Regions from separate parts of the Paenibacillus sp. BK720 genome, predicted to be linked through region 2. Evidence: predicted binding sites of a transcription regulator. Region 2 holds the regulator's gene; each other region holds the start of a gene.
The links. The regulator LexA, encoded in region 2, represses DNA repair genes until DNA is damaged. The targets are predictions, from matches to a motif close to CGAACATATGTTCG.

Region 1: FHT67_RS26250 (WYL domain-containing protein) is a predicted target of LexA. The motif match lies at 4,644-4,657, and genes of this name have one in related genera.
Region 3: FHT67_RS21045 (SPL family radical SAM protein) is a predicted target of LexA. The motif match lies at 4,656-4,669, and genes of this name have one in related genera.
Region 4: FHT67_RS04280 (DNA polymerase IV) is a predicted target of LexA. The motif match lies at 4,993-5,006, and genes of this name have one in related genera.

The regions. Positions count from the first base shown of each region.
Region 1 is NZ_JAASRQ010000007.1:404,901-412,481, forward strand. Features, by position in the region: gene FHT67_RS26230 (ATP-binding protein) at 1-736, shown strand, start outside; gene FHT67_RS26235 (copper homeostasis protein CutC) at 762-1,454, shown strand; gene ppsA (phosphoenolpyruvate synthase) at 1,662-4,274, shown strand; gene FHT67_RS26245 (hypothetical protein) at 4,349-4,525, shown strand; gene FHT67_RS26250 (WYL domain-containing protein) at 4,703-4,900, shown strand; gene FHT67_RS26255 (hypothetical protein) at 4,905-5,120, shown strand; gene FHT67_RS26260 (Dps family protein) at 5,173-5,625, opposite strand; gene FHT67_RS26265 (ATP-dependent DNA helicase) at 5,784-7,581, shown strand, end outside.
Region 2 is NZ_JAASRQ010000001.1:1,423,592-1,431,172, forward strand. Features, by position in the region: gene hflX (GTPase HflX) at 1-451, shown strand, start outside; gene FHT67_RS06380 (methionine gamma-lyase family protein) at 493-1,788, shown strand; gene FHT67_RS06385 (MerR family transcriptional regulator) at 1,866-2,276, shown strand; gene glnA (type I glutamate--ammonia ligase) at 2,363-3,691, shown strand; gene FHT67_RS06395 (PspC domain-containing protein) at 3,814-4,008, opposite strand; gene lexA (transcriptional repressor LexA) at 4,140-4,760, opposite strand; gene FHT67_RS06405 (LysM peptidoglycan-binding domain-containing protein) at 5,077-5,292, shown strand; gene FHT67_RS06410 (DUF896 domain-containing protein) at 5,442-5,630, shown strand; gene FHT67_RS06415 (hypothetical protein) at 5,709-6,218, shown strand; gene FHT67_RS06420 (HAD family hydrolase) at 6,246-7,034, shown strand; gene FHT67_RS06425 (1,2-dihydroxy-3-keto-5-methylthiopentene dioxygenase) at 7,097-7,581, opposite strand, start outside.
Region 3 is NZ_JAASRQ010000005.1:452,727-460,307, reverse strand. Features, by position in the region: gene FHT67_RS21060 (TetR/AcrR family transcriptional regulator) at 1-542, shown strand, start outside; gene FHT67_RS21055 (MMPL family transporter) at 579-2,966, shown strand; gene FHT67_RS21050 (SGNH/GDSL hydrolase family protein) at 3,023-3,676, opposite strand; gene FHT67_RS21045 (SPL family radical SAM protein) at 3,785-4,627, opposite strand; gene FHT67_RS21040 (ribonuclease J) at 4,787-6,466, shown strand; gene FHT67_RS21035 (hypothetical protein) at 6,531-6,713, shown strand; gene FHT67_RS21030 (DUF2243 domain-containing protein) at 6,776-7,213, shown strand; gene FHT67_RS21025 (cytochrome c oxidase assembly protein) at 7,200-7,581, shown strand, end outside.
Region 4 is NZ_JAASRQ010000001.1:991,870-999,450, forward strand. Features, by position in the region: gene FHT67_RS04250 (DUF294 nucleotidyltransferase-like domain-containing protein) at 1-117, shown strand, start outside; gene FHT67_RS04255 (3'-5' exonuclease) at 135-869, shown strand; gene FHT67_RS04260 (M67 family metallopeptidase) at 855-1,295, opposite strand; gene FHT67_RS04265 (MFS transporter) at 1,354-2,589, opposite strand; gene FHT67_RS04270 (TlpA family protein disulfide reductase) at 2,689-3,222, shown strand; gene cimA (citramalate synthase) at 3,268-4,884, opposite strand; gene FHT67_RS04280 (DNA polymerase IV) at 5,068-6,336, shown strand; gene FHT67_RS04285 (ferredoxin) at 6,485-6,721, shown strand; gene FHT67_RS04295 (quinone-dependent dihydroorotate dehydrogenase) at 7,111-7,581, shown strand, end outside.

The DNA.
Region 1 (7,581 bases), on a different contig from region 2:
CGTTATTATCAGCCGGGATATCTCCGAGCGCAAAAAAGCAGAGGAGTTTCTGCTGCAATCCGAGAAGCTCTCGATTGTAGGAGAATTGGCGGCGGGCGTCGCCCATGAAATTCGCAATCCGCTGACTACGCTCAAAGGATTTCTCCAATTATATAAAATCGAGAACCCTTCCTTGAAATACGGCGATTTACTGCGGGACGAGCTGGAACGCATCGAAATCATCACAAGCGAGCTTCTCTCGATGGCCAAGCCGCAGGCTGCGATGTATACCGTAGCGAACGTTAAAGACGTTATCGAGCAAACGCTCGAATTTCTGACGCCGCAGGCGCTGTTAAACAATATCGAATTCGTACGCCGGTACGAAGGGGATTATTTTCCGGTTGCTTGCGCCAAGCACCAATTAAAGCAGGTGTTTCTCAATATTTTAAAAAACGCGATCGAATCCATGGCCAACGGAGGGGAAATTCAAATCCGCATACAAATGGAGTCGGCAGGCGACTGCCTTATCGTCATTCGGGATCAAGGCTGCGGCATTCCGGAAGAGCATCTTCCCCGTTTGGGGCAGCCCTTTTACAGCTTGAAGGAGAAGGGAACGGGGCTAGGACTCATGATCAGCCACAAAATCATCAAGCAATATCACGGCCGTATCGTTTACGACAGCAAGGTTGATATTGGTACGAAGATTGAAATCAGGCTACCGGTTTATAATCCATCACAAGAACGGACTGTCCAATAATCATCCGGAGAAAGGAGGCTTTATTATGAAATTGGAGGTCATTGCTACCTGCATGGACGACGCCTTGACGGCGGAAGCAAACGGGGCGGATCGTCTTGAGCTAATTACGGCGATAACGGAAGGCGGGCTAACGCCGGGCATCGGTCTGGTGGAGCGGGTGGTGCAAGCAGTCCGGATACCGGTATTTGTCATGGTACGCCCGCACAGCCGCTCTTTTGTATACGCGGAGCATGATATCGATACGATGGCTTCGGAAATAAAAGCGATTGTGCGAGCCGGTGCGGCAGGCCTTGTGCTAGGCGCTTTAACGCCGGCAGGGAAAATAGACGAGCAGGCGCTGGGCCGGCTTTTGCCGCTAACGGGCGGATTGCAAGTGACCTTTCACCGCGCGTTTGACGAGCTGGCAGATCAGCATGAAGGACTTCAAACCCTAATGAAGTATCCCCAAATTACCCGCATCTTAACTTCTGCCGGGCCAAGACCGGCGATGGAATCGGTGAAGGAGATGGCCGAGCTTGTTGCGGCCGCCAAGAAAAGCCATTTGACGATTTTGGCTGGAAGCGGTCTTACAACGGAAGGCATTGCAGCGTTTATTGCTCGGACCGGAGTAGGGGAAGTGCATTTCGGATCGGCAGTCCGGTATAATAAGTCCAACCTGGCGCCAATTCAACCTTCCGCGCTTCGGCGGCTTGCCGACGACTTACGACAGATCAGATGAAGCGGCTTCTATATGAAAAACAAAAAGAACCTGGGCAAACGGCTCAGGTTCTTTATATTGCACGCAAACATATACGATGATATAATCGATTCACAACTGTCTTTTAGAAACTAGACATAAATATCTTATCTTACAGTTTTATTGTATCATGCCGATTCGAATCTTGTCAAATGTTTTTCTCAAATTTAGGAGCAGGAGAGATGTGGAATGAATGAATTGGTTCTAGGGTTTAAGGAAATGGATCATGCGGAGCTTTCGCTTGTAGGCGGAAAAGGATTTAATCTGGGCGAATTATCAAAAATGAATGGCATAAGCGTACCCGAGGGCTTCTGCGTAACCACGGAAGGATTTCGCAAAGCCACTGAACCGAATGAAGCGTTTCATGCTCTGGTGAACCGGTTAGCGGCGCTGACGCCCGGGGATCGGGATCTCATTCGCGAAATCAGCAGCGATATACGCCAGACGATTAGGCGGATTGAAATTCCCGGGGAGGTTGTGGCAGCCGTTACTCATTACCTCATTCCGTTTGGCGAGGAGTGCGCCTTTGCCGTACGGTCCAGCGCAACGGCGGAAGATCTGCCGCATGCCTCTTTTGCCGGACAACAGGACACATATCTCAATATTGTCGGCAAAGAAGCGATCTTTGCGCATATCAGCAAGTGCTGGGCCTCCTTGTTCACGGAACGCGCGGTTATCTACCGGATGCAGAACGGATTTGACCACAGTCAGGTTCATTTATCCGTTATCATTCAGAAGATGGTTTTCCCTTACGCCTCCGGAATCATGTTTACCGCGGATCCCGTTACGGCGAATCGCAAGGTTCTGTCCATTGATGCCGGATTTGGGCTTGGAGAAGCGCTGGTCTCCGGTGTGGTATCCGCCGATTGCTACAAAGTGCAAGAGGAAAAGGTCGTCGACAAGCGGATCGCAGCCAAAAAAATCGCAATATACAGCCAAGAGAATGGCGGAACCGAGACGCAGTCCATCGACCCTCACCGGCAGAAGCAACAGGTCCTTACGGAAGAACAAATCCTGCAATTAGCGCGGATCGGCAGACGGATTGAAGCCTATTTCGGCTGCCCGCAGGATATCGAATGGTGTCTGGCGGAAGAGACATTCCATATCGTTCAGAGCCGCCCCATCACTACGCTGTATCCGATCCCTGAAGCCAATGATCAAGAAAATCATGTTTACGTCTCCGTTGGCCACCAACAAATGATGACGGATCCGATCAAACCGTTAGGCTTGTCTTTTTACCTGTTAACGACTCCCGCGCCAATGCGCAAAGCAGGCGGAAGGTTGTTTGTTGATGTTACCCGAATGCTTGCTTCGCCGGATAGCAGAGAAAGGCTATTAAACACAATCGGACAATCCGAACCGCTCATCAAGGACGCTTTAACAAAGGTAATCAAGCGTGGAGACTATATCCGGCCCGTATCGGTCGAAACTTGCGAACCCCATCCCGGCCAAAGCCAAAAAGCCGCGTCGCCTGCAAATACGCAAACAGAATCGCAGCTTGAACCCGGCGTGGTTCCCATTTTGATTAAAAATAGCGAAGCCTCAATTGAAGAGCTAAAGCAAACGATCCGGACGAAATCCGGCGCGGATTTATTCGATTTTATCGTGGAAGATATCCAGCAGCTGAGGAAGGTTCTATTTAACCCGCAAAGCATTCAAGTCATTATGGCGTCTATGAATGCCTTAACCTGGATTAATGAGAAGCTTTACGAGTGGTTAGGCGAAAAAAACGCGGCGGATACGCTTTCCCAATCGGTACCGAACAATATTACCTCGGAGATGGGACTGGCGCTTATGGATGTCGCGGACGTCATACGTCCATATCCGCAAGTCATTGAATATTTACAGCGGAATAAAGATGATTGGGATGGACTGGTCCATGTTGAGGGAGGAAGGCCGGCTCTAAGCGCCATCCATGATTATCTCGGCAAATACGGCATGCGGTGTCCCGGAGAAATCGATATCACCAGAACCCGTTGGAGCGAGAATCCGGCTGCTCTTATTCCCGTCATTCTTACGAACATTAAAAACTTTGGGCCAAATGCCAGCAGCCGCAAATTCGAGCAAGGACGGCAGGAAGCTCTGGCTAAGGAACAAGAGATATTGGAACGGCTCAGGCAATTGCCGGATGGCGAGCTTAAAGCGAGCGAAACCAAGCAAAGGATTGACCAGATCCGGAATTATGCCGGTTACCGGGAATACCCGAAATACGGAATGGTCAGCCGTTATTTCGTATATAAACAGGCGATTCTGAAAGAAGCCGTAAAACTCGTGGAAAAGAACGTCATTCAAGAAAAAGAAGATGTTTATTATCTGGATTTTGAAGAGCTTAAAGAGGTAATACGGACAAATCAACTGGATTACCGGCTCATCAGCAAGCGTAAAGACGATTATAAGCGGTATGAAAAGCTGACTCCGCCACGCGTGATGACATCTGACGGCGAAATGATAATAGGTGAATACCGGCGCGAAAATCTGCCGGCCGAGGCTATCGCGGGGTTAGCGGTGTCCTCCGGACTTATAGAGGGCCGGGCACGCGTCATCCTGAACATGGAAGAAGCAAATTTGGAGGACGGGGATATTCTAGTCACTTCTTTTACGGATCCCAGCTGGACCCCTTTATTCGTATCCATCAAGGGTCTGGTCACGGAAGTGGGCGGACTGATGACGCACGGAGCGGTTATCGCGCGGGAGTACGGGCTGCCCGCTGTTGTAGCCGTAGAGAATGCCACAACTTTGATCAAAGACGGACAACGAATCAGAGTGAACGGAACGGAAGGGTATATCGAGATCTTGGGATGAATCCAATTTGCATAAATCTGATCGGAAATACACAATCTAGATTTAGCTTTTTGCAGAAAGGGTGATACCGGAAAATGTCAAACAACAAAAACTACAACCATAACCAACATGATCATACCGATAATAATGATCAACGGCAAAATAGCGTACATGGCGGCGAGAACCGCAATGGGCGTCTAAGCCAAATTAAAAATAGCAATCCCAATGGCGATGAAATTCAAAATGAGTTCTTGAGCGATAAGGAATTATAGCCCTCGAGAAAAATAACAAGGAACAGCAGCCGGTTTGGCTGCTGTTTTTTGTTGCGGGCGAGTTCGCTGCTTAAAAGGAGCGTGAAAATAATTCCAATTTGCTTGGGGTCTTGCATCTAGAACATATGTTTGGTATATAATGAATAAGAACAAACGTTCCTGGCGGGGTGATAGCGATTGGAGAGATTTATCGGCAAAGTGGTACAGCTGATTTATGTGGATCGGAAGCGCGAGGTAAGCATACGCGATGTACGCGTGATATCGGTTAAGGCTGGACGGCTGAAGGCGTATTGCTTCCAGGCGCAAGCCATTCGTATTTTTAATCTCGGTGGAATCGTTGATATTGAGATCGCGCGAAAGAAAGAAGGGGCTTAACCTGTTGAACGATACGGAGCGGAAGCTGCTCAGAATTCTATATAATCGAAACGGCCATCAGAACACGCGTATTTCTATTCCGGAACTAGCGCGTTTCGCACAAAGGGAAGTTGGCCAAATCCGAAAGGCCCTCGAGAATTTGCGCGAGGAACGGTTCATCGAATGGGAAGATTCGATGGATTACGCGCGGGTTATTCCCGGATGGCTGCAATCGCGTTAAATACGAACAGCCCGCTTCTTGTGAGCGGGCTGTCGATATTCCGGCAAGCTTTTTATTTGCCGTTAAACGCGCTAAGCATCCAAACATGTTTTTCGAGCTTGGCATGGATGGCAAGCAGCATGTCCGCCGTTGTTTCGTCGCCGTCTTCCTCGGCGTCCTCCATTCCTTCCTTAAGCTCGTCAATAACGAGCGAGAAGTCTTTAATAAGCTGGTCTACCATCTGTTCGGCCGTTTCCTTGCCGCTGGCTTCCTTAATGGCGGATTCCTTCAAATGGTCGCTCATCGTAGCGATCGGCTGGCCTTTTACCGCAAGCAGACGCTCCGCGATTTCGTCGACATGCAGCGCCGCTTCCTCATAGAGCTCCTGGAATTTTACGTGCAGCGTAAAGAACTGCGAGCCTTTAACATACCAGTGATAGTTGTGAAGCTTCGTATAGAGAACACTCCAGTTCGCGATCTGGCGGTTCAAGTGTTGTTGGACGGTTTTCGTTGTTTTTGTAGTCATGGTTCATTCATTCCTCTCGAGTTTAATATATGAATTCTGGTTATTTAATAAACAGAAAAACAGGCATTGAAACAACAGCGTTCTATTTACTCGCGAACATCCGTTTGGTATAGTCGATTCAATAGGAAATCGCAAACGGCGAAGGGCGTGGAGAGGCTATGACAAAAACCGTGCAACTGTCCGTGCGTGCGCTTGTTGAATACGCATATCGGAGCGGGGATATCGATACGGCTTTTAGATCTGCCGTCGCGCTTACGGAAGGAACGAAAGCGCATCAGCATATTCAAAAGCAATATGGCGAGCAGGATGCCAAAGAGGTATACGTATCGGCGGAAATCGCTTGCCGGGATATGCTGTTTGTTATCGACGGCCGTTGCGACGGCTTGCTGCAAACGGATGGCGGGCTGACGATCGACGAGATCAAATCCTCTTCCGGCATGCTGCCCCGCCTTATGGAGGAGACGTACCCCGTTCATTGGGCGCAGGCATACTGTTATGCCTATATGGTCGCGAAGGAGCGGGAGCTTGACGCGATCAACGTTCAATTGACTTACATGCATATAGATACCGGCGAATGCCGACGCTTCGTGCGTTCGATGACCTTTGCGGAGCTCGAACGATTTCTGCTCGATACGGTTAACCGGTATTATCCGTATGCCGCAATGAAAAATGCTCATGCGGAAAAACGGGATGCCAGCATCAAGAAATTGGCTTTCCCTTTTCCGTCGTATCGTGAAGGCCAGCGCAAACTGGCTGCTTCCGTGTACCAGACGATCGTGGATGGGCGCATGCTGTTTGCGAAGGCGCCAACCGGAATAGGCAAGACCATGTCAACGCTGTTTCCGGCAGTAAAAGCAATCGGGGAAGAACGACTGCAGCGGCTCTTTTATTTGACAGCCCGCACGACAACGCGCACTGCTGCCGAAGAGGCGCTTAAGATGCTAGGCGAAGGCGGCCTTCGTCTCCATACCGTTACGTTGACGGCAAAAGATAAGGTATGCTTGAAAGACGAGGTACGCTGTTCTCCCGAGTACTGCGAATTCGCAAAGGGTTATTATGACCGCATAAACGGCGCCATCCTGGATATGCTGGGCAACGAGACGTCCATGACGCGCGAAGTCATTGAGCGGTATGCTTATAAGCACCATGTCTGCCCGTTCGAATTTTCGCTTGATGCCGCTTATGCGGCGGATGCGGTCATCTGCGATTATAATTATATTTTCGATCCGCGTGTAAACCTGAAGAGACTGTTTGAAGAGCAGAAACGGAAGACGGCATTATTGGTTGACGAAGCGCATAACCTTGTCGACCGGGCTCGCGAAATGTATTCCGCGGAGCTTCGGAAGGCCGATTTTCTTGCTCTGCAGCGCGCAAGCAAAACCGTCCGTCCGCTTGTGTACAACTCGGCGAAAGCAGTAAACCAGTATTTTATCGCTTTGCGCAAATCGATGGAAGAAGACGCAACCGGCAGGAACATGGAGCGCTACCTTCCGGAGCAATTGCTTGAACAGTTGGAAGCTCTTGCCCAAGCGGCAGAAGAGCAGTTGGCCCTAGGGGACCAAGATCCCTTATTGCTGGACGTCTATTTCGGAGCTCAACAGTTCTTGCGCATAGCCAAGCTGTACGACGAGCGGTATGTCACCTACGCCGAGAAGGACAGGAATGACGTTCGCCTGAAGCTGTTTTGCCTTGATCCGTCGCATCTGCTTCGGCAATACGCCAAAGGCTACAAGGCGCAGATTCTGTTTTCCGCTACGTTATCTCCGCTTCATTACTTTATGGACATGCTTGGCGGGGATGCAGAAACGGATTACGCCGTCGCTATTCCGTCTCCGTTCTCGCCCGAGCAGCTAGATGTCCGAATCGAACGGCTGTCGACCCGCTACCAGGATCGCGAACGGACCTTGGATCGGGTTGCCGGATTATTGCATTCCATGGTTGAGCGGCATCGAGGCA
Region 2 (7,581 bases):
GCTGGAGGAAGTACTGGAGGCTGATCTGGTACTGCATGTCGTGGACGGCAGCTCGCCGATGCGCGAGGAGCAGATGAGAGTCGTGGAACAAATCCTTGGCGATCTAGGAGCTGCGGGAACTGCCAGCTTGACGATCTTCAATAAAAAGGACCTGTGCGAAGAGAATCATGTGGAATTGCCGACGCCGGGCACGGATACGCTTGTTATCAGCGCTTATCAAAAAGATGATCTTGAGCTGGTTCGGAATAAAATTCAGGATAAACTGACCGGCGACACGGTTACTTTCGTCCTGCCGGCCGACCGCGGCGACTTGATTGCGCTTGCGTACCGGAGCGGGGAAGTCGTGGGCAATGAAGTGAGCGAGGATGGCGAAGCCTTGCGTCTCACCGTGCAGGTAAGCCGTCAGGCTTACGAGCAAAACGGCCACAAGCTTCAGCCCTATATTGAATAATAGAATTGGGTTACGTTAACTAAGGGAGAGACAGGCTTAAAATGAGTTACAACAATCAACAAGAAGACAATCCGTCCGTATGGGATGAACTTGAGAAATTAGCGGATGAAGCGGAGGAGCTGGCTGCCGGCCAGCTTCGCTCCATTGACCGCATCGCGGAAAAAAATCAGTGGAAGGTGATTCGCGCTTTTCAGCGGCATCAGGTCAGCGATTTTCATTTTACCGGCTCAACGGGGTATGGCTACAATGACCGGGGCCGCGAAGTGCTTGATCTGGTCTACGCGGATGTATTTGGGGCAGAGGCGGCGCTTGTGCGCCCGCATTTCGTATCCGGCACGCACACCATCGGGTGCGCGTTATTTGGCGTGCTCCGGCCAGGGGATGAACTGCTTTACATGACAGGCAAGCCGTATGATACGCTGCACAAGGTGATCGGCAAGCCGGCAGACGGGACAGGCTCCTTGCAGGATTGGGGCGTTCGTTATAACGAAGTGGCCCTGAACGAGGACGGAAGTCTGGATTGGGCTAATATTGAAGCCAGCATCAACGAGCGGACCAAGGTAATCGGCATACAACGTTCTAGAGGCTACAGCTGGAGAGCGTCATTTACCGTTGCCGAGATCGGAGATATGGTTCAGCGGGTGAAGCAGATCAAGCCGGATGTGCTCGTGTTCGTGGATAATTGCTACGGGGAATTTACCGAGCTTCTTGAACCAACCCAGGTTGGGGTTGATCTCATGGCAGGTTCGCTTATCAAAAACCCGGGAGGCGGACTTGCTTCCACAGGGGGATATATCGCGGGTACTGCCGCTGCGGTGGAGCAAGCCGCTTTTCGTCTTACTGCGCCCGGCATCGGTGGTGAAGTGGGCGCAATGCTGGACACGCTGCGAGGTATTTATCAGGGCTTGTTCCTGGCGCCGCATCTGGTTGGACAAGCGGTTAAAGGCAGCGTATTTGCTTCGGCGATGTTTGAGCAGCTTGGCTTCGAGACGAAACCTCATTGGTCCGAGCCGCGTACGGATCTCATACAGGCCGTCCGTTTTGGCGGTGCGGAGCAGCTGATCGCTTTTGTGCAAGGCATTCAGAAGGCTGCGGCGGTGGATTCGCACGTTGTGCCGGAGCCGTGGGACATGCCGGGATACGAGCATCCCGTCATTATGGCGGCAGGTACGTTTATTCAGGGCGGTAGTCTCGAATTGTCTGCGGATGCGCCAATCCGCGAGCCTTATATCGCTTATATGCAAGGCGGCTTGACGTTTGCCCATGCGAAGTTTGGTGTTCTTACAGCGTTACGTCGACTCATAAGCGACGGCCTTATCATAATTAAACGTAATTAAACCTAACACAACTTGACACGTTTTTGGTAGGGCGTTATGATAGGTGTATAAATGAGCGACTGGAAGGTTGATGCGACATGGGTGACGATATTCGTAGAAACATGGCCTTATTTCCGATCGGTATCGTAATGAAGCTGACGGATCTAACGGCGCGTCAAATTCGTTATTATGAGCAGCATGAATTGATTGTTCCCGCCAGAACGGCGGGCAACCAGCGACTGTTCTCTTTTAATGATGTAGAGCGGTTATTGGAGATTAAGGCATTGATCGAAAAAGGCGTTAACATCGCCGGCATTAAGCAAGTCATGAATCCGGTTTCAAAAGAATCGGACGATGCGACAATCGTAAGCGAGCAGTCCGAAGTGAAGCGCAAGGAGCTTTCCGACGCGCAGCTGCACCGCCTTCTCAAGCAGCAATTGCTGGAGAAACGCCCTGGCCAGGCTTCGCTTATTCAAGGGCAGCTGTCCCGTTTCTTGAACAAGCGGTAGCATGTCCTATTGTTAAACGAACAAGGTAAAGCGTATGCTTACGAAGCAAGAATTGCTTCACAATTCTTTTGAAGGAGATGAATGCTGTGAGCTACACAAAAGAGGATATTAAACGCATTGCGGAGGAACAGAACGTACGATTTATCCGCCTTCAATTTACCGATTTGCTTGGTACGATCAAAAACGTAGAAATTCCGGTCAGTCAGCTTGATAAAGCGTTGGACAATAAAATGATGTTCGACGGATCTTCCATCGAAGGTTACGTTCGTATCGAAGAATCTGACATGTACTTATACCCTGATCTGGATACTTGGGTCGTATTCCCATGGGTTGCGCAAGACCGAGTCGCCCGTCTGATCTGCGATATTTACATGCCTGACGGAACTCCGTTTGCAGGCGACCCGCGCGGCATTCTGAAGCGTGCGCTGCAGGAAGCGGAAGAAATGGGCTTTACGGCAATGAACGTTGGTCCTGAACCGGAATTCTTCCTGTTCAAGACGGATGAGCGCGGCGAGCCTACAACCGAGCTGAATGATCAAGGCGGATACTTCGACCTTGCTCCTATGGACATGGGCGAGAACTGCCGCCGCGAAATCGTGCTTACGCTGGAAGAAATGGGCTTCGAGATTGAAGCTTCCCACCATGAGGTGGCTCCCGGCCAGCACGAAATCGACTTCAAATATGCGGATGCGATTAAGGCAGCTGACCAAATTCAAACGTTTAAGCTTGTGGTTAAGACGATTGCAAGACAACACGGCCTTCATGCCACCTTCATGCCAAAACCGCTGTTTGGCGTAAACGGTTCCGGTATGCACTGCCACCAGTCGCTCTTCCAAGGCAGCACAAACGTATTCTATGACGAGAAGGATCGTCTGGGCCTTAGCCAAACGGCACGTTACTACATGGCGGGCATCCTGGAGCACGCTCGCGCAATGGCGGCTATTACGAACCCTACGATCAACTCGTACAAACGGATGGTTCCCGGTTATGAAGCGCCTTGCTACGTAGCTTGGTCGGCAAGCAACCGCTCGCCAATGATCCGTATCCCGGCGTCCCGCGGTCTTAGCACCCGTATCGAGGTTCGCAACCCGGATCCGGCGGCCAACCCTTATCTGGCTCTTGCCGTCATGCTGAAAGCCGGCCTAGACGGCATCAAGAACAAAACGGCGCTTCCGGCTCCCGTAGACCGCAACATCTACATCATGACGGAAGAAGAGCGCCTGGAATCCGGCGTGCCAAGCCTTCCTTCCGATCTGAAGGAAGCGCTCGACGAAATGCTGCGCAGCGACGTTATCTGCGATGCGCTTGGCGAACATGCTCTTGCCCATTTCTACGAACTGAAAGAAATCGAATGGGACATGTACAAAACGCAAGTCCATCAATGGGAACGCGATCAGTATCTGACGCTGTACTAGGAAGGAAATCCCTTGGCGCTCTAAGCGTCCGGGGATTTTTCTTTTGAGGGCATTTTTAATTTAATTCGTGGACAAAGGGGAGTGCCCACTATATGCCCACATTACCCCCCCTTATTTTCAACCTATCTCCTGTATAAAGTCGGGGAACTGGCGGGGATCACGTTAGCAAGAATGATGTAGACGATAAGATTGCAGGGGATAAAGAGGAGGAACAACAGTCTTACATATAAAGGGGAGAGGTTGCAGTATTCGGCAATTCCTCCGCAAACACCGGCTATGGATTTGTTGAGCAAAGACCTGGTTAATTTCTTCTTCACGCTTAACCCCCTCAATACCAAGCAGAATAAGTCATTTGATCATACCATAATCAGGAAAATAAAAAGAGGCTGTTCTCCCTAACCGAATGTGAATTCGGATTAGCGGGAACAGCCTCTTCTATATCAATAGGTCAGTGGAAGTCGCGGAACAAGCCAACCACTTTGCCGAGAATGGTGACGTTGTTCAGGCGAATCGGCTCCATGGTGGAGTTCTCCGGCTGGAGGCGGATATGATCCTTCTCTTTGTAGAAGGTCTTCACTGTCGCTTCGTCGTCTTCCGTCATGGCTACTACGATATCGCCGTTATTGGCGGTCTGCTGCTGGCGGACGATAACATAGTCGCCGTTATGTATACCGGCTTCAATCATGCTGTCGCCAATGACATTCAGGATGAATACTTCATCGTCGCCTACGAAGTGTGCAGACAATGGGAAGTATTCTTCAATATTCTCAGTGGCCGTAATCGGCACGCCTGCCGTTACCTTGCCGACAATCGGTACCTGAGCCACAGCGGGGAGGATAATGCCGTCAACACCGTCTTGATCCAAAATTTCGATCGCCCGAGGTTTCGTTGGATCTCGTCTGATCAGGCCTTTCTTCTCTAGCCGATCCAGATGGCCGTGAACGGTGGAGCTTGACGCCAGGCCAACCGCTTCGCCGATTTCGCGAACTGAAGGCGGGTATCCTTTGTCCCGAACCTCATTCTTAATAAATTCAAGAATCGACTGTTGGCGGTTCGAAATCTTAGACACGTGAATCACTCCAATATAATATTTGTAGAAAATTATAGCATAGAACCGGAGTTCGTACAAACATAAGTTCTCAAAAACAAAAGTTCGCATTTTTTATTGACTGCAAACATTTGTTCGTGTTATTCTAAGAACATAAGAAAACAGAACAAACGTTCGGGGAGCGATAATCATGATTATGAATCCGTCTTTTTATAAAAGTATCCATAAGGAAGAAACCGCTAAATCGTTCAAGTTACGGGCGCATCACGTTCAACGTCATGCATTTAAGATTATTGTGTGCGCTGCAGTGTTCGTCCTTCTTTTTACGAGCTTCCTCATGATGCGTACGAATGCATCATCCGATCACATTCAAGAGGCTGCAGCGAATGAGCAGACCGTTATCGTAACGGCGGGAGACACGTTGTGGGGGATTGCAGATCGTTTTTACGAGGGGTCCAAAGACATTAGACAATACATATACAAGATTAAGGAACGCAACCAATTAAGCTCGGTAGAGCTTCGGCCAGGACAGGTATTAATTATTCCTCGATAGGCGATATAGAAAAGGACAGGTAATTCGGACACAGGATGTTCGAAATTATCTGTCCTTTTCTCATTCTTCTATCATTGCCTTGACAATTACTCGGGATAAAAGTCAAAATAGGTAAGAAGGATGAGTAATAAGCAAATGAGGTGAAGGCAGTGGAAGAAGTCATCGCGCGTATTAACGAATTATCCCGTAAAAATAAAACGGTAGGTTTGACGGAAGAAGAAATTGCGGAACGTGCCGTGTTGCGTCAGAAATATTTGGAGAATTTCAAAAGGAATTTCCGCCAGCAGTTGGATTCCATCGAAATTGTAGACGGCGATCCTAACGATGTCGCGCATTAATTAGGACATATATCCATTTAGCTAGCGTTGGCGCCGTTCCATGAACGGCGCCTGCAATATACAATAGGAGGAATTGCTTTGTCACGCACGTGGGAGCGCAAAGTGCGCAAAAATACGAACCAAATTAACAAGGCGCGTAAAAAGCATGGCGCATCGCAAATCGGCACTTCGGCAGCACCCAAGGTAGACCGGTATACCGGCCGCAACTACATATTTCCGATTGTGCTTATTTTGTTGATCAGCATGTATACGGTATTCATTACGACGGATCCATCCTTTAAGCCTACAACCATGTTCTGGGTAACGATAGGCTGCTACATTTTCCTTGCGCTGATTTTCTTCTTGCGGCGTCCTTACGTTACAATCGGCAAAGACTATATTCAAACCCGCAAAATGACGGGGGACAAGCAGCTGCATGTATCCAACATTAAAGGGATCAGCGTGCAAAACGGTGCTGTCGTAATCATGCAGCAAAAAGGCGCGAACTGGGTATTCTCGCGGCTGCTCAACCGTTATCCGACGGATGAGATCGGCAGCAAACTGCAGGATTTCGCCAAAACACACCATTTGCCTTTCGAACAAAAATAGAAAAAGAGTAGGAGAGTTATGCGAATTATGGGGAAGCAAGCGGTACTATTTGATCTTGACGATACGCTGTTGTGGGATGATCGCAGCGTAAAAGAAGCATTTGAAGCAACATGCCAAGCCGGTGCGGAAGCTGCCGGCGTTGATCCGCAGCAGCTTGAGGAAGCCGTACGCAAAGAAGCGCGCGCTCTTTACGAGTCCTATGAGACGTTCCCGTTCACGAAGATGATCGGGATTAACCCGTTTGAAGGACTCTGGGCGAACTTCCGCGAAGGCGAGCAGGAGGAATTCCGCAAGCTGGAGCAGCTTGCGCCGGGCTACCGCAAGGAAGCTTGGACACGCGGCCTGCGCGCGTTAGGCGTTGACAACGAAGAGCTGGGCGCAAAGCTTGCGGACCAGTTCCCTGCGGAACGCCGCAAGCGTCCGCTGGTCTACGATGAAACGTTCCGCGTGCTTGATGCCCTGAAAGGAAAATACAAACTGCTTTTGCTCACAAACGGCTCGCCGGATCTGCAGCGCGAGAAGCTTGCCGGCGTTCCGGAGCTGATTCCATACTTTGACCATATCATTATTTCCGGTGAGTTCGGGGAAGGCAAGCCTGCCGCGTCGATCTTCCGTCATGCCCTGGAGCGTCTCGGAATCGAGCCGGATCATGGCATTATGGTTGGCGACAAGCTGACTACCGATATTCTTGGCGCCAATACGATTGGCATGACTTCAGTATGGGTGAACCGTCATGGCGCGGTACGCAATGACGAAATCATTCCTTCGCACGAGATTGCTCATTTGGAAGAGCTGCTGCTGCTTCTTGAGCAATAATGGACAAGACAAAGCCCCTCGCCATCGGAAGATGGAAAGAGGGGCTTTTTTTTGAAAACGTCTTATTTAACGAAAGCAGGGTCTTCGAACGGATGAGCAATCCAGCCTTCTGTCTCAATGAACAGACGTACGGCTACGATTTGGCGGTTATCCATCAATGTGAAGAAGTGAGGGATTCTCTCCGGAACGGAGATCACGTCGCCGGCTTCGAGTTCAACGTCGAAGTAACCAACTTCTTCGGTCCCTTTAATAACGAAGATGCCTTTGCCGGCCGTAATCGCGCGAACTTCATCTTCTGTATGTGTATGAACGGATTCGAATTTCTTCAGCAGTTCATCAAGGTTTGGAGTGGCATCGGATAATGTAATGATGTCCCAAGTTTTGTAACCGCGGCGAGCGGCAAGGTCCGTAATTTCAGCATTGAAAGTGGACAGAACTTCTGCCTTCTCTTCATCGGAGAGAACGAATTTCTCTTGAAGGTGCGCAGGCAATTTCGTTGCATCCCAATGTTCATAAAGAACTTCTTGCTTGTCTAAAAATTCACGAA
Region 3 (7,581 bases), on a different contig from region 2:
CGATGGAACGCGGAATGGACGGTTTTGTAGTAGAAGATGTCGTGCAGCGCGCGGGATATTCGAGAAGAACGTTTGCGAACCATTTTTCCTGCAAGGAAGAAGCGGTTGTTATGGGGGCTTCCTCCGCCTTCAACAATGTAGAAGAGGTGCAGCAGCTGATCGAGAATCTGACGGAGACCTCCACTCCGATTGAGGTTATGGAGCATCTGGTCCGAATGGAGCTTACCGCAGGGCTGTTCAAAAAAACGCGCGAGCTCGTGAAGCTGTCCAAGCAGCATCCTACCCTGGAGCCTTATATCCTTAGCGCTCTTCATAGCCATCAAGGGATGGCTCAGCAATTGCTGCTCGATTTGTTCGAAGACAAATATGCGAAGGGCTATATTCAGCTGCTTGTTGGCGCTTCTTATGGAGCGGCGCTTCCGATGCTGTACGGCGGCAGCAACATCCTGTTCCCTGGTCAATCAAGCGAAGAAGCCTCTGACTCTATCCCGCTCGACCAATATTTAGACGACATGTTTGGTTATTTGAAAAACGGTTTTTAGCTATTAATCCCTATATAAAAGGAGAACCACACTGTTATGTCGACTTTCCTGTACAAAATAGGCAAGACCGCTTATAACAAGCCTTGGCATTTTATCATTGCGTGGATTGCCATTCTTGGCGTAGTTGGCGCCCTGATCGGCATTAACGGCATTCATACCAGCTCCGAGATGAAGATCAAAGGCACGGAAGCGCAAAAGGTATTGGATCAGCTGGCCCAAGAGCTGCCGGAGGCCTCCGGCGGGCAAGCAAGCGTCGTATTCACCGCCCCGCAGGGTGAACGTCTCGATACGCCCGAGCGTATAGCGGCTATTACGAAAGCCATTAACGCCGTGTACGGCGTTGAATATGTCATCAATCCGGCGGAAGCAGCTGCCGCGGCGGGCGCAACGGCAACGGATGCGGCGCAGTCCGGCAATGCCGCCGCCGGCAGCGAGCAACAAAAAGCGCAGCAAGCCGCTTCGCAGTCTGAACAATCTCAGGCGGCTGCAGCAGCTCCTTACGGTCCGTTGATCGTTGAAGGCAATCCGGTACCCGGCGTTATGATCTCGGCCGACGGCAACGTCGCTTTGTTCCAATTCCAGTTCACCGTCCAGCAAATGTCGCTGCCTCAAGAGGTTATCGACAACGTTGTGGATTCGGTTACCGCCGTTGAGCAAGCGAACTTGGGAATCAAAGCCCTGCCAAGCGATACGCTGGTAGGCAAACCGGCAATCGGCGCTACCGAAGGAGTTGGTATCGTTGTTGCCGCGGTTGTACTGTTTATTACGCTTGGCTCTGTTGTTGCAGCCGGTCTGCCGCTCGTAACCGCACTGCTGGGTGTCGGCATTAGCGTTGGGGGCGCTTATTCCCTCTCCAAATTTATTCCGATGACGGATATCACGCCGGCGCTTGCCATGATGGTTGGACTCGCGGTCGGAATCGACTACTCCTTGTTTATCGTGAACCGTCAGCGCCGCATGATCATGGATCAAGGCCTTAGCGCCCGCGAAGCTGCGAGCCGTGCGGTTGGTACGGCGGGCAGCGCGGTATTTTTCGCCGGGTTAACCGTCATTATCGCGTTATGCGGCATGGTTGTTATGAATATCGACTTCCTTACCGCTATGGCGCTTGTTGCAGCGGCAAGCGTCTTCATTAACGTCCTGGTAGCCCTGACTTTGCTTCCGGCCTTGCTAGGACTGGTTGGGGAACGTATCGTCTCCGAGAAAGCACGGAAGAAAAACAACGAGCAGGCAGGCGTTGCCCGTCAAGGCACGGCACATCGCTGGGCGAACGGAGTTGTGCGACGCCGCTGGCTCGTGATCGTTAGCGTGATCGTTATCCTCGGAGCCGCCTCCATTCCGGCAGCCAATATGAAATTAGGCATGCCATCCGGCGATACCGCGAATCTGGATACGGCGGCTAGACAAAGCTTTGACGCGATCTCGGCCGGCTTTGGCAAGGGCTTCAACTCGCCGCTTCTGCTCGTCGCCGAGCCTGCAAGCTCCTCCGATAAGGTTACGCCTGAACGGCTCGGCAAGCTTGTGCAGGAGATCCAGCAGCATGACGATGTTGCGGTTGTTACGCCTATGGGCATTAACAAGACCGGCGACATCGGGATTATCAGCGTTATTCCGAAATCGGGTCCTACGGACGACGAGACCAAAAAGCTCGTAAAAGAGCTTCGCGACAAAGACTCCAGCATCTCCCGATCCAACAAAGTGACGCTTGGCGTTACCGGCTTCACGGCCATTAACATCGATATGTCCGCTAAGCTGGCCGAGGTGTTCCCGATTTATATCGGCATCATCCTGATTCTGTCGCTTATTATTCTACTGCTTGTATTCCGGTCGATTATCGTGCCGGTAAAAGCAACCACCGGCTTTCTGCTAAGTATTCTGGCTACCTTCGGAATTACGACGGCCGTATTCCAATGGGGATGGCTGCACGACCTGTTTGGCTTCGATACCGGCGGCCCGCTACTAAGCTTTATGCCGATTATGGTATCCGGCATCCTATACGGTCTTGCGATGGACTACCAAGTCTTCCTTGTCAGCTCCATGCGGGAAGCTTACGTTCACGGGCACAAAGGAACGACTAGCGTAGTGGAAGGTTATAAGCAAGCAAGCCGTGTCGTTGTGGCCGCAGCCGTTATCATGGTATCCGTCTTCGCCGGGTTCATTCTGACCGAAGACATTATGCTGAAGCAAATCGGCTTTGCTCTTACCATCGGTATTCTTATTGACGCTTTCTTCGTCCGCATGGCGCTTGTTCCGGCCATTATGGCCGTGTTTGGCGACAAAGCATGGGGCATGCCGAAATGGCTCGACCGCATTCTTCCAAACCTTGATGTGGAAGGCGACAAGCTGATCGCCGAGCTTAACAAATCATCCAATCCAAACGGTCATAAAGAATTAAAGAAGGCTAAACCAAGCCGGGCGCATTAAAACATAGACGCAAGAAAGGACCACTGTCAGTGGTCCTTTCTTTTATTTCACCGTAATCATCGATTGTAATCGTATTCAACCGCTTGCAGAAAGGCCCGGGCAAGCACGGCATGACCCGACATATTGGGATGAACCCGGTCCCAGGCGAGCGTTGCCGGATAAATATGATCAAGCACCTTGTTAAACGCCGCCTGCGTATCCACGAATCGGGCATCGTACTTGGACGCCAGCTTTTGGACGACCCGGCCGTATTGATCCATTGTTCTGCGCATCGGGTCCGCATCATTGGGCTCCAGATAGAACGGAGTCATTAACACAAGTCCCTCTAGCGTTGGTCTCGTACGTTTCACCAAAGCTTCCAGCTTCTCTTCGTATTCGTCGATGTAGACATGCTGCTCGGTCTGAGCAGGCAAATCGTATTGTCTCCATACATCGTTCGTACCGATCATAATAGACAGCCAGTCGGGCCGAAGATCGATGACATCCGTATCCCAGCGTTCCGTCAAATCCCGGACGTTATTGCCGCTTGTCCCCATGTTTACCACGCGAATCCCTAGCTCCGGATAAGCTGCGGTCAGCAACGAATCTACCAGCGAAACATACCCTTTCCCGATTGCGCCAAACAGCCCTTCTCCCCTAGGCCTAGCCCGATCGCAATCCGTAATCGAATCTCCGATCATAACCAGCTTCGTATTTTCCCCCAACAACATGGATATGGCCCCCTCTGCCGAACTTTCAGATTATTGAAGATATCGAATGTCTATTTTCATTATACATTCTATTGTGGTAACAAAAATAGGGAAAAGGGCTACTGAAATTCATGCTTCATTCAGCGGGAAAGCTTCGCTCTTCGAGACATGAATCATCTCGGCCGGAAAGAACGACCGAAAGTAGGTCTCGACCCTGGCATGAATATCGCTCCGGTACCAATCCGCCAGGTTATGATCATCAAACAGCTGAGGCATACCGAGGCGCTTGGACCTTTTCCCCATGGAGCCATCCCCGATCGTAAGCGTATCGATCCAGATCCGGTCCGCAATTCCTTCCAATACCTTCGGGAAATCCGGGGTAAAAGGCAGCACCGGAGAGATCGCAGCCTGCGTCGCAATCCCGGCGGCATGCAGCTCCCTAAGAGCCTTCAGCCGCAGCTTGATGCCCGGTGCGTAAGGGGCGAACAGCCGCTTCATATCCTCGCGGTCCGTCTCTACCGTCATCGACACAAGCACCTGGCATTTGTCCTTCAGCTGCACGATAAGATCCATGTCCTTCATGATTAGAGGGCTGCGCGTCTGAATCTGAATCAGATCGGGAGGGACCTCCAGCATTTCCCGCAATATTCGCCTTGTTATCCCCGCTTCCCGCTCAACCGGCTGATATGGATCCGTTGCCGACGACATAAAGATATGAACCGGTTTGTTTTTCCGGCGCAGCTTGTTTACTTCATTCCGGTATATGTCCGCGGCATTTGTCTTAATGTCCACCCATTCTCCCCACGGAATCTGCTTGAACTTCTGAATCGGCATTTCTCTCACGTAACAATATTTGCAGGCAAACGAGCAGCCGCTATATGGGTTAAGGGAATGGGTGAAGCCTGTATCCAAGTACCCCTTGGCTTCGCTTAGGATACTTTTGGATACGATATCTTTGATTTCGACAGCCATGGCAATCCCCTTTCCGCAATGATGAATAGGAACAAACGTTCTATCGATTATCATAACCAAACTTTAAGCTTTAATCAATCTCTTCCGGAATAATGGTCCCAAGGAACGGGTAAACCAACCAAATAAGGAAAATAACAAACATGGAAAGGCGGATGATGCATGGCGGGAAACGATAAATTGTCGGTTATCCCTCTTGGCGGGGTTAATGAGATCGGAAAAAACATGTATGTCATCGAATGCGGCGACGATCTGATCGTTGTGGACTGCGGATCGAAGTTTCCGGATGAAAGCCTGCTTGGCATAGACGTGATTATTCCGGATATTGCGTATCTTATCGAAAATGAGGGCAAGGTCAGGGGCCTTGTCGTTACGCATGGCCATGAAGATCATATTGGCGGTATCCCCTATATTATCAAACAATTAAATATGCCTATTTACGCAACTAGACTGACGCTGGGATTAATCAAAGGGAAGCTGAAGGAGCATGGCCTGCTGGGCTCGACAACCCTCCATCAGATTGAACCGCAGTCCGAGATTACTCTAGGCAAGGTTCCCGTCAGCTTTTTCAGCACCAACCACAGCATTCCGGATTGCCTCGGCATCGTATTTCATACTCCCCAAGGAACGGTTGTCCATACCGGGGATTTCAAATTCGACCTTACTCCCGTCAATAACCAATACGCCGATATTCACAAGATGGCGGAGATCGGGAAAAACGGCGTATTGGCGCTATTGTCCGAAAGCACCAATGCGGAACGTCCGGGCTTTACCCCTTCCGAGCGTCTGGTTGGGGCCAACATACAGGAAGCCTTCTACAATGCGGACGGGATGATTTTTATAACGACGTTTGCATCCAATGTGCACCGGCTTCAGCAAATTATTGAGGCCTCGGTCAAAACGGACCGCAAAATTGCCCTCGCCGGCAGAAGCATGGTTAATGTCGTGGAGATCGCCTCCACTTTGGGGTATCTCAACATGCCTTCCAATATGCTGGTGGACATCGCCGAAGTCAATAAATACAAACGGAATGAAATCACGGTTATGTGCACGGGCAGTCAAGGCGAGCCCATGGCGGCGTTGGGGCGGATTGCCAGCGGCAATCACCGGCAGCTTGCCGTGCATCCCGGCGATACCGTTATTTTTGCCTCCTCCCCTATTCCGGGAAACGAGCGGAATGTCGCCCGTATCGTGGACAACCTGTTCGAGAGAAAAGCCAAAGTCATTTACGGCTCCGGTGCAAGCACCGGCATGCATGTATCCGGACATGCCAGCCAGGAAGAGCTGAAGCTGATGCTTACCCTCATGAAGCCGCAATATTTCATTCCCATACACGGCGAATACCGGATGCTGCATCTGCATCGCGAATTAGCCGAATCCGTAGGGGTTAAAGCTAGCAATATCTTTATCTTGAATAACGGCGATGTCGTGGACTTTGCCGGCTCGGAGGCTTTTCACGAAAGAAGCGTCACGAACGGAGACACCTATGTCGACGGTCTTGGGATCGGCGATGTAGGCAACGTGGTGCTGCGCGACCGCAAGGTGCTGTCCGCCGACGGCATTCTCATTATTGTCGTAACGATCGGAAAGAGCGACAACAAGATTGTGTCCGGACCGGATATCATTTCCCGCGGCTTTGTGTTCGTGAAGGAATCGGAAGGATTAATGGAAGAAGTGCACCGGATCACGCTAAATGAAATGGAGCAGCTTTTGGAGAAGGAGAACAAGCTCCATAAGCCTTGGAATCTGTACAAGCAAGGTCTTAAAGAGTCGGTCGGGAAATTCCTGTACGCCAAAACAAAACGCAGACCGATGATTCTTCCGATCATTATTCTGGTTTAGCTGGATATACTATTCAGGCCGATAAAATACCGGTTGCAGACAAACAAGAAAGGTGGAGAAACCTATGACATCAAGCCGCGGCCATCAAGGCGCCCACGGAATCGGACAAGTAGAGAAGCAATTAAACCGTCAAGCGCAAGCTGCCGAACAAATCCAAGGCACCAGCCAAACCGATCAAGAGGTGCTGGCAGCCAGCCGGGAGCCGTCCTCCGTGCTGGAGGAAATCGTTGAAACACATAACGAATAAAACACAAAAAATCCGCGGATTCCGCGGATTTTTTTAAGCACAGGTCAAGGAGGAACTGCAGGATGGTAAACAGCCGCAATACATGGTCAGGCTTTCTGTTCGGAATAGGCATGGTTGCCTTTGTCGACGAGACTCTCTTTCACCAGCTTTTGCATTGGCATCATTTCTATGATAAATCCACAACAAGCTTGGGGTTAATCTCGGATGGCTTATTTCATGCGTTCAGCTGGTTCGCGACCATTGGCGGCTTGTTTATTCTAGCCGATCTTCGAAGGAGACAAGCCTTCTTCCCTGTCGGCTGGTGGGGAGGCGTATGGCTCGGCGCAGGAATATTCCAGCTGTATGACGGGACGATCCAGCATAAGCTTATGCGGCTGCATCAGATCCGTTATGTGGAACAGGTCTATATCTATGATGCGATATGGAATGTACTCGCCTGCCTTATGATTCTTTTCGGCTTCCGACTATGCAGAAAGGCTTCGCCAAATGTCCGCGATTAGTCCCGTTTCCCATGACCTGCTAGTAGCCATTCCGCTGCTGCTCGCGTTGACCCTTTACATTCTTGCCGCATGGGCTTCGAATAACCGGCTCAAGCCTTGGCCCATCGTTCGCACCGTTTATTGGACCCTTGGCATTCTAACTGCCTCCGCAGCCGTTACGGGCCCTTTATTTCATAATGCCCATGATGATTTCGAGGCCCACATGGTTGTCCATTTGTTATTGGGCATGCTGGCTCCCTTCCTTATGGTAATGGCCGCGCCGTTGACCCTTGTCCTAAGAACTCTTCCCGTCCGTCCGGCAAGGCAAATCACAAAGCTCTTAAAGAGCCCGTTTTTCGGCATGTTAACGAATCCCGTTGCAGCCTCCG
Region 4 (7,581 bases), 430 kb from region 2:
AAGCTCTCCAGCCGGAGCTTGTCGAGAGAGATGACCGAGGAGCTGAAGAGCGCGCTGAAAACCAGCAAGAAGCTCCAGCGAAAGGTGTTTAAACGGACAACGGGAAGGCTCATGTAAGGCGGTGATGAAAGGAAATGAAGGAACCAAAAGGCGTCGGGCGGATGTGGAACCTGTACAAAATGGGGGGCTTTACGCCTGCCCTTGCCTCCATGCTGGGCTCGCAAAACGCGCAGCAGATGGCGTTTATCCGTTCCATCAACAAGGAGCAGCGCAAACAGTCCATGCTGGATACGCCGTTGAAGGAGCTCGACATCGTAGTTTTCGATTTGGAAACGACCGGGTTCTATCCTTCTAACGGCGACGAGATCCTATCATTTGGGGCGGTCCATATGAAGGGGCTTGAGCTTGACGAATCCAGGCAGTTCCATAGTCTAGTTAATCCGAAGCGCCGTATTCCAAGGCAAATTACCGAGCTGACGGGAATAACAAACGAGATGGTGCAGGACGCGCCAGATCTGATGCAGGTTCTCCATGATTTCATGGAGTTTATCGGAAGAAGGCTGCTCATTGCGCATGCAGCCGGGCATGATAAGCAATTTTTGAACGCAGCGTTATGGCGGACCTCCAAGGTCAGCTTGAATCACCGGGTATTGGACACGATGCTGGTTGCCAAGTGGCTGGAGCCGAAGCGGGCCTCCTATGCGCTCGACGATCTCCTGGAGGACTTTGGGATTCCGATTACCGAGCGTCACCATGCTCTGCAGGACTCCATGATGACGGCGAAGCTATGGCAGAAGTTTCTTGTCCGGATTTTGGACCGGAACATTATGACATTAGGAGATTTATACGCTTATTTAAGTAAGCATTAGAGCAAGCGGGCGGAAGGTTTGTTTATACAAACGGTAAGGCCGGACATCTGCGGCGGAACTGCCCGGCATGGAGACAATCCAATAAGAGATCCCATCATCGGAGACCGGCAAGCCAAGCCAATCGCGTTTCGAAGGTATGGCCGATGAATTCGGATGGGAGTGGAAAAAACCGACGAGCGACTGTCGGTTTTTTTGTATGTCGAAATACGCGGATACCCATTCGGCCGGGTCAAAACGGAATGAGCGAACAGGATCCTCGTGTACGTTCGTGATGACATAAGCTTGCGTAACTATAGCGGGAATTTCCGGCGCAGCCGGCGTTCCCGCAAGGATTCCGCAAGCCTCTTGGGGCATCGCTTCCCGGCAGATGCCGAGCAGCTGTCCGTATGCCTGATGAGTAATCGAAATGGTCGAGATGGATAACATGCGAGGCAATCTTCCTTTCCTGAACGATACAGCTCATTATACAAGGCTCAGGAAGGATTTAGCTAGCCGGGTTTGCCGTCTTTTCCGGATGCAGGAGACGGATTGCGAAGAGCAAGGCGACAATGGCCAAAACGGCCAAAAGGATAAAGAGAGCGGTAACCGACCGGTCGGCAAGCCAACTGAACAGCGGAGGACCCGCGGCAACGCCCAAAAACCTTAAGCTATTATAGAATGAAGTTACGATTCCGCGGTGGGTGGTATCCACGGAGCCGGTAATCCAAGTGTTTAGACAAGGAAGAAGCAATCCGGTGCCAACGCTGCTTATCGTGATAAATCCAATAAATACGTAAATGAGCCAGTAACTGAACAAACAGCCGATCAAGGCGGCACTCATAAGCGAGAGTCCGATCAGAATGCATCGGCGCATTTTTTTTCCGTCCTTCTTGATGGAATGTCCGGTCAAATATGCCGTAATGACAAGACCAAGCAGCGGAATCGCTAAAATACAGCCTTTCAGAACTCCGTCTATGGAGTAGGGGGGCTTCTCCAGCAGATCCGACAAATAAAACAAGACGCCGAATAGCAGGAATAGACCTAATGCTCCCGTGCAGTAAGCGGTAATTAGCCAGCGGCCTTTTTCGCGGAATATTTTTTTCATGTCGGCCAAATAGGGCTTGAGCTTCAAGGGCTCGGACTTGGATTCGGGCTCTTTGATAAAAAACCATACGGCGAGCAGCGACGCCGCGCAAAATACGGGAAAAGCAAAAAACGGCGCATACCAGACAATTAGCGCGAGCAGAGAGCCAAGAATGGGACTTACGACTTTGCCTGCGCCGTTGGAGGCTTCAACGATGCCCAGCGCCTCGCTCTCCTGGCCATCCTTATACATATCGCCAACCAATGCCATTGCAATGGGAGCGGTACCTGCCGCAGCAAGGCCTTGCAAGGCCCGCGAGCTGATCAAGAGCCAATAAGAGCCCCAAATCGCCGCAAAGCCCGCAACGATTCCAGCAGCCCCATATACCGCTAATGCCGGAATGATGATTGCTTTACGGCGGAAACGGTCCGACAAATAGCCAATCGCTGGTATGAAAACCGCGGCGCTAACCGAGAATAAAGTGATAACAAGGCTGGATTGAAGCTCGGACAGCTTCATTTGTTTGGCAAGGTCAGGCAAAATCGGGACAAGCATGGAATTGCCGAGCACCAGAACGAGCGGAACGGAAGCAAAAGCGATATACTGCAGCCATTTGTTTTCGGCCATAAAAGAAGAGTCCTCCGATCTAGGTGACATTGTCTTTTTCATGGCTAATGTGCCCCCCGGCTTGAGCTTCCATTCCTCGCCGTGTTACGATAGGTATAATATAGAAATGAACAAGAAAGAAGGGACACCATGAAGCGCGCTACGATGCTGTTTATCGCCGCATTTGTATTGGCAGGTTTAGCGGTGTATCAATACGTATCCAAGGATGAATCAAGCGTTACGGCAGCGGCATCCGACTTTAAACCAAAGGCCGGTTCCGAAGCGTTAACCTTCCAGCTGCCTGGGCTTGACGAGAAGAACTATGCGGTCGGCGGCAAGCAGGACAAGCTGACCTTCGTGAATTTTTGGGCCTCGTGGTGCGGACCATGCGAGCTGGAAGCGCCGGATTTACAGAAGCTGTATGAGAAATACGGGGATAAAATCGCTTTTTACGGCGTAAATGCCACAAAGTTCGACAAGGAAAGAGCAGCGAGGCAGTTTGTGGACGATCACGAATTTACGTTCCCGATTCTAATGGACCGAAAAGGGGACGTTACCAATACGTATAAGGTGGATACATTCCCGACAACCTTCCTGATCGATTCCTCGGGAGTCATACGCGAGAGAATCAACGGCGTTATCACGATTGACGAATGGGAACGGCTAATCGAGCAATACAGCTAAAATAAAAACGCCCGGCAGACCAGCTGCCGGGCGTTTCTTTCTTTGTTAGTGGTTTATGACACCGATACGTTCGATATTGTCAAAGCTTGCCGTTGTTGATTTCTCCATGTTAAGCAAAGCATAACGGATACTGTCGACAAGCGCTTCCCAGCTTGCTTCAATGACGTTGCTGGATACGCCTACCGTGCTCCACGTGTTGTCTACGTTAGAGGATTCGATCAGAACGCGTACCTTCGCTGCAGTTGCATCCTTTTCGTCAAACACGCGAACCTTGTAATCCGACAGATGAATCTCTTCGATCTTCGGATAAAATTGCACCAGCGCTTTGCGCAGGGCATTGTCGAGCGCGTTAACAGGACCGTTGCCTTCTGCCGCGGTGTAGACCTGCTGGCCGTCTACGTTCAGCTTGACGATCGCTTCGGAGTTCATCTGGCCTTTCGCGCCGCTCTCAACCAGAATCTTGAACGACTCAACCTTGAACACTTCAACCGGTTCGCCAAAGGCCTGGCGGAGAAGAAGCTCCAGGGATGCGTCCGCGGCCTCGTATTGATAGCCTTGGTGTTCAAGCTCCTTGATGTGATCCATAATCGCTTTGGTCTGCTCGTTATTGGCATTGATATCCAGTCCAAGCGATTGCGCCTTCGAAATAATATTTGATTGACCGGCAAGCTCGGATACGAGAATGCGCTGCTTGTTCCCTACAAGCTCAGGCTGGATATGCTCGTAGGTTTTGGAGTCTTTCATAATCGCGGATACGTGAATGCCGCCTTTGTGGGCAAATGCGGCGTTGCCGACGTACGCTTGTCCGACCGGCATATTGACGTTCGCGATCTCGCTCACGTAACGGGCGGTGCCCGTTAGTGTCCGAAGCTTCTCTTCGGGGAGAACATCGTAGCCCATCTTGAGCTGAAGATTCGGGATAATCGAGCAGAGATTCGCGTTGCCGCAGCGCTCGCCGTAACCGTTAATCGTACCTTGCACCTGACGCGCGCCGGCCTGAATGGCCGCGAGAGAATTGGCCACGGCCAGCTCGCAGTCATTGTGGGTATGTATGCCGATAGGCGCCGTCAGCTCCTGACGGATGCGGCTAACAATTTCGTGGATTTCACCCGGCAAGGTGCCGCCGTTCGTATCGCAGAGCACCAGCCAGTCCGCACCGGCTTCCTGGGCCTTGCGCAATACCGCTACCGCGTATTCCGGATTGTTTTTGTAACCGTCGAAGAAATGCTCGGAATCGAACAATGCCTCCATGCCTCTGTGCTTCAAGAAAGCAATGGAATCGTAAACCATGGATAAATTCTCTTCCAGCGTTGTCTGCAAGGCGGTATGCACGTGGAAATCCCACGACTTGCCTACGAGCGTAGCCGCCGGTACGCCGGACTCCGCGATGCGCACGAGGGAAGAATCTTGATCAGCCTGACTGAACTTACGGCGAGTGCTTCCGAATGCCGTAATTTTCGATTGAAGCTTCAAGCTCTTAACCCGTTGGAAAAACTCAATATCCTTGCCGTTGCTTCCAGGATTCCCGCCTTCAATATAATGAACGCCGAGAGCGTCAAGTTTTTGAGCAATTTTGAGCTTGTCGTCCGCTGACAGGCTGATTCCTTCGCCTTGCGTACCGTCGCGCAGCGTAGTATCAAATATTGTTATCGATGTTGTCATAGCCGGGAACGCCTCCTTCTTCACTGATCGCCTACACAAATATAATTAACTATTATAACACTTGTTGATTAGAATGTAGAGAGGAGCATGGAATTTTTTAAAATATTACGCACATCCATTTGGATTTGACGCATCTTCCCAAAGGGCGGTATTCTGGGAGGAGTAGGAAGGTGATTATTGGCTATGGCTGACACACACAAGGACTATCCGGCCAAAGGGCGCGTCATTCTTCATTTGGATATGAATGCATTCTATTGCTCCGTGCATGAAGCGGAGGAACCAGAGAAATATAAGGGGAAGCCGACGGCCGTTGCCGGAAGCGTGGAGCTCCGCAAAGGGATTATCGTCACCTGCTCCTATGCCGCGCGAAGCAAAGGAATCAAGACGGGCATGACCGTCAGGCAGGCGATGCGGCTTTGCCCCGATCTCATGATCATCCAGCCGGATTTTGAGCTGTACCGCAAATATTCGCGCGGGTTTATGAGCATTGCCAGGGAATATACCCCGCTTGTGGAGCCGATCTCGATTGACGAATGCTATATGGATATTACCGGCTCGAAAATATTCGGTTCCCCGCTCGAGATCGCCGAAGCGCTGCAAAAGCGGATCGCGGAAGAGTGGACGCTGCCTTGTTCCATTGGCATCGCGCCTAATAAGCTGCTGGCCAAAATGGCTTCCGACATGAAGAAGCCTAACGGGTTGACGGTATTGCGGCTGCGGGACGTCCCGAATGTATTGTGGGATAAACCCTGCGACGTGCTGCATGGCCTAGGGAAGAAAACGGCAGATAAGCTGGAGCGGCTGCGTATCCGCACGATCGGCCAGCTCGCCGCGGCGGACGAGGAGCTGCTGATTCGCCAGTTCGGCGTATACGGCTCGTGGATGAAGTCGGCCGCCCACGGCATTGATCCTTCCGAGGTGCGCGCGGACCGGGAGCAGAGCAAGTCGATCGGGCACACCACCACGCTGCCTTACGATGTAACGGACAGGGAGGATGCCCACCGGATACTGCTGAATTTGGCCGACCAGACGGCTCGCAGGCTGCGTCGTCAAAAGCTGATGGCATCAACGGTCCAGATTACGATCCGCAAGCCGGATATGGCTACCATAACGCGTTCCAGCACGCTTCGCGCCCCGACCCATTCGACGGATGTTATTTATCATGAAGCCTGCCGGCTGTTTGATGAGCATTGGAAGGGAAATGAACCCGCCCGACTCTTGGGGGTTACCCTGCAAAACTTGACGGCGGAGGAAGAGACTGCCGTTCAGCTCGATTTGTTTGATTACAAGGAGCAGCCGCGCAAGGAGGCCTTGACCAAAACCATGGATGTGCTGCGGGACAAATTTGGCGAGAACGCGGTGCTGACGGCGGGCATGCTGGGCGATGATCCGTCCGTGCTTATCCGCAATAAGCGATTGCGCGGCACTTCTCTCCAAAAGGATGAATTGTAACAATTGCTTAGGCATAGCTTGTTGCCAAGGTGGTCGGTTTGTTATATATTGATGAGTGAAGGTTCACACTAATTATAGCGAGCGGTAGATACATCACGACGTTTGCTTAAGCATTTTTATGTCTATTTTTTTGTGGGAGGGAATACCAATGGCTAAATTTACATGGGTAGAGAAAGACACCTGTATCGCATGTGGAGCTTGCGGCGCTACGGCACCAGATATTTATGATTACGACGACGAGGGCATTGCCGAAGTCATCTTCGGAAACGACGGCAACCATGGCAATACGGAAATTCCTGAGGATCTGTACGACGATCTGCAAGATGCTTGCGACGGCTGCCCTACAGATTCGATCAAGATCGCTGACGAACCGTTTAATATGTAAGCTGTCATAATAAAACTCCATGCTACTTCAGCCTTCGCTGAGAGCATGGAGTTTTTTTGCGCATTTTGCATATCGCTATTGATTGAGGACGAGGAGGACGGCAACGGCGGCGATAATGACAACCACGACCGAACCAATCCAGGCGAGCGCCTTGACGTTTACCTCTTCTTTCGGCTTCTGTTTCATAGCGGGAGCTTTCCGTTTGGCTGTGCTCATCGTCAATCAACCTTTCCTTGGGAAAAATGAAAACCATATACCCATATTGTAAACGGTTTCTTGTTATGCCGCAATATCCGGAAGGACTTGCCGGAGAGCGCCGCCCTTTTCTTTTTCTTACAAAAAAGATAAACTGTCAGGTAGGACAGAAACTTGAAACGGAGTGTGTAATCTTGCTTTATTCTTCTATTCTTAAACCGGTATTTTTCCAAATGGATCCCGAAAAGGCTCATCACCTCGTCATTGACGGCCTGCATACAGCCGGACGCGTTCCGGGCATGAACAACATGCTGCATGCCATGTACGGCGTGGCCGAATCGCCGGAGCTTGCGGTCGATCTGTTTGGCATTCATTTCCCGCATCCGGTTGGACTTGCCGCCGGGCTGGACAAAAACGGCGTAGCCGCGGACGGCTTCTCCAGCATCGGCTTCGGATTCGCCGAAGTAGGAACGGTAACGCCAAAAGGACAGCCGGGCAACGAACTGCCGCGGCTTTTCCGTCTGCCTTCCGACGAAGCGCTTATTAACCGGATGGGCTTTAATAATGAAGGCGCGGAAGCGATGGCCCGCCAGCTGTCGCAGCGCAAAATTAACCGGATCCCGATTGCCGTAAACGTCGGTAAAAATAAAGCAACGCCAAATGAA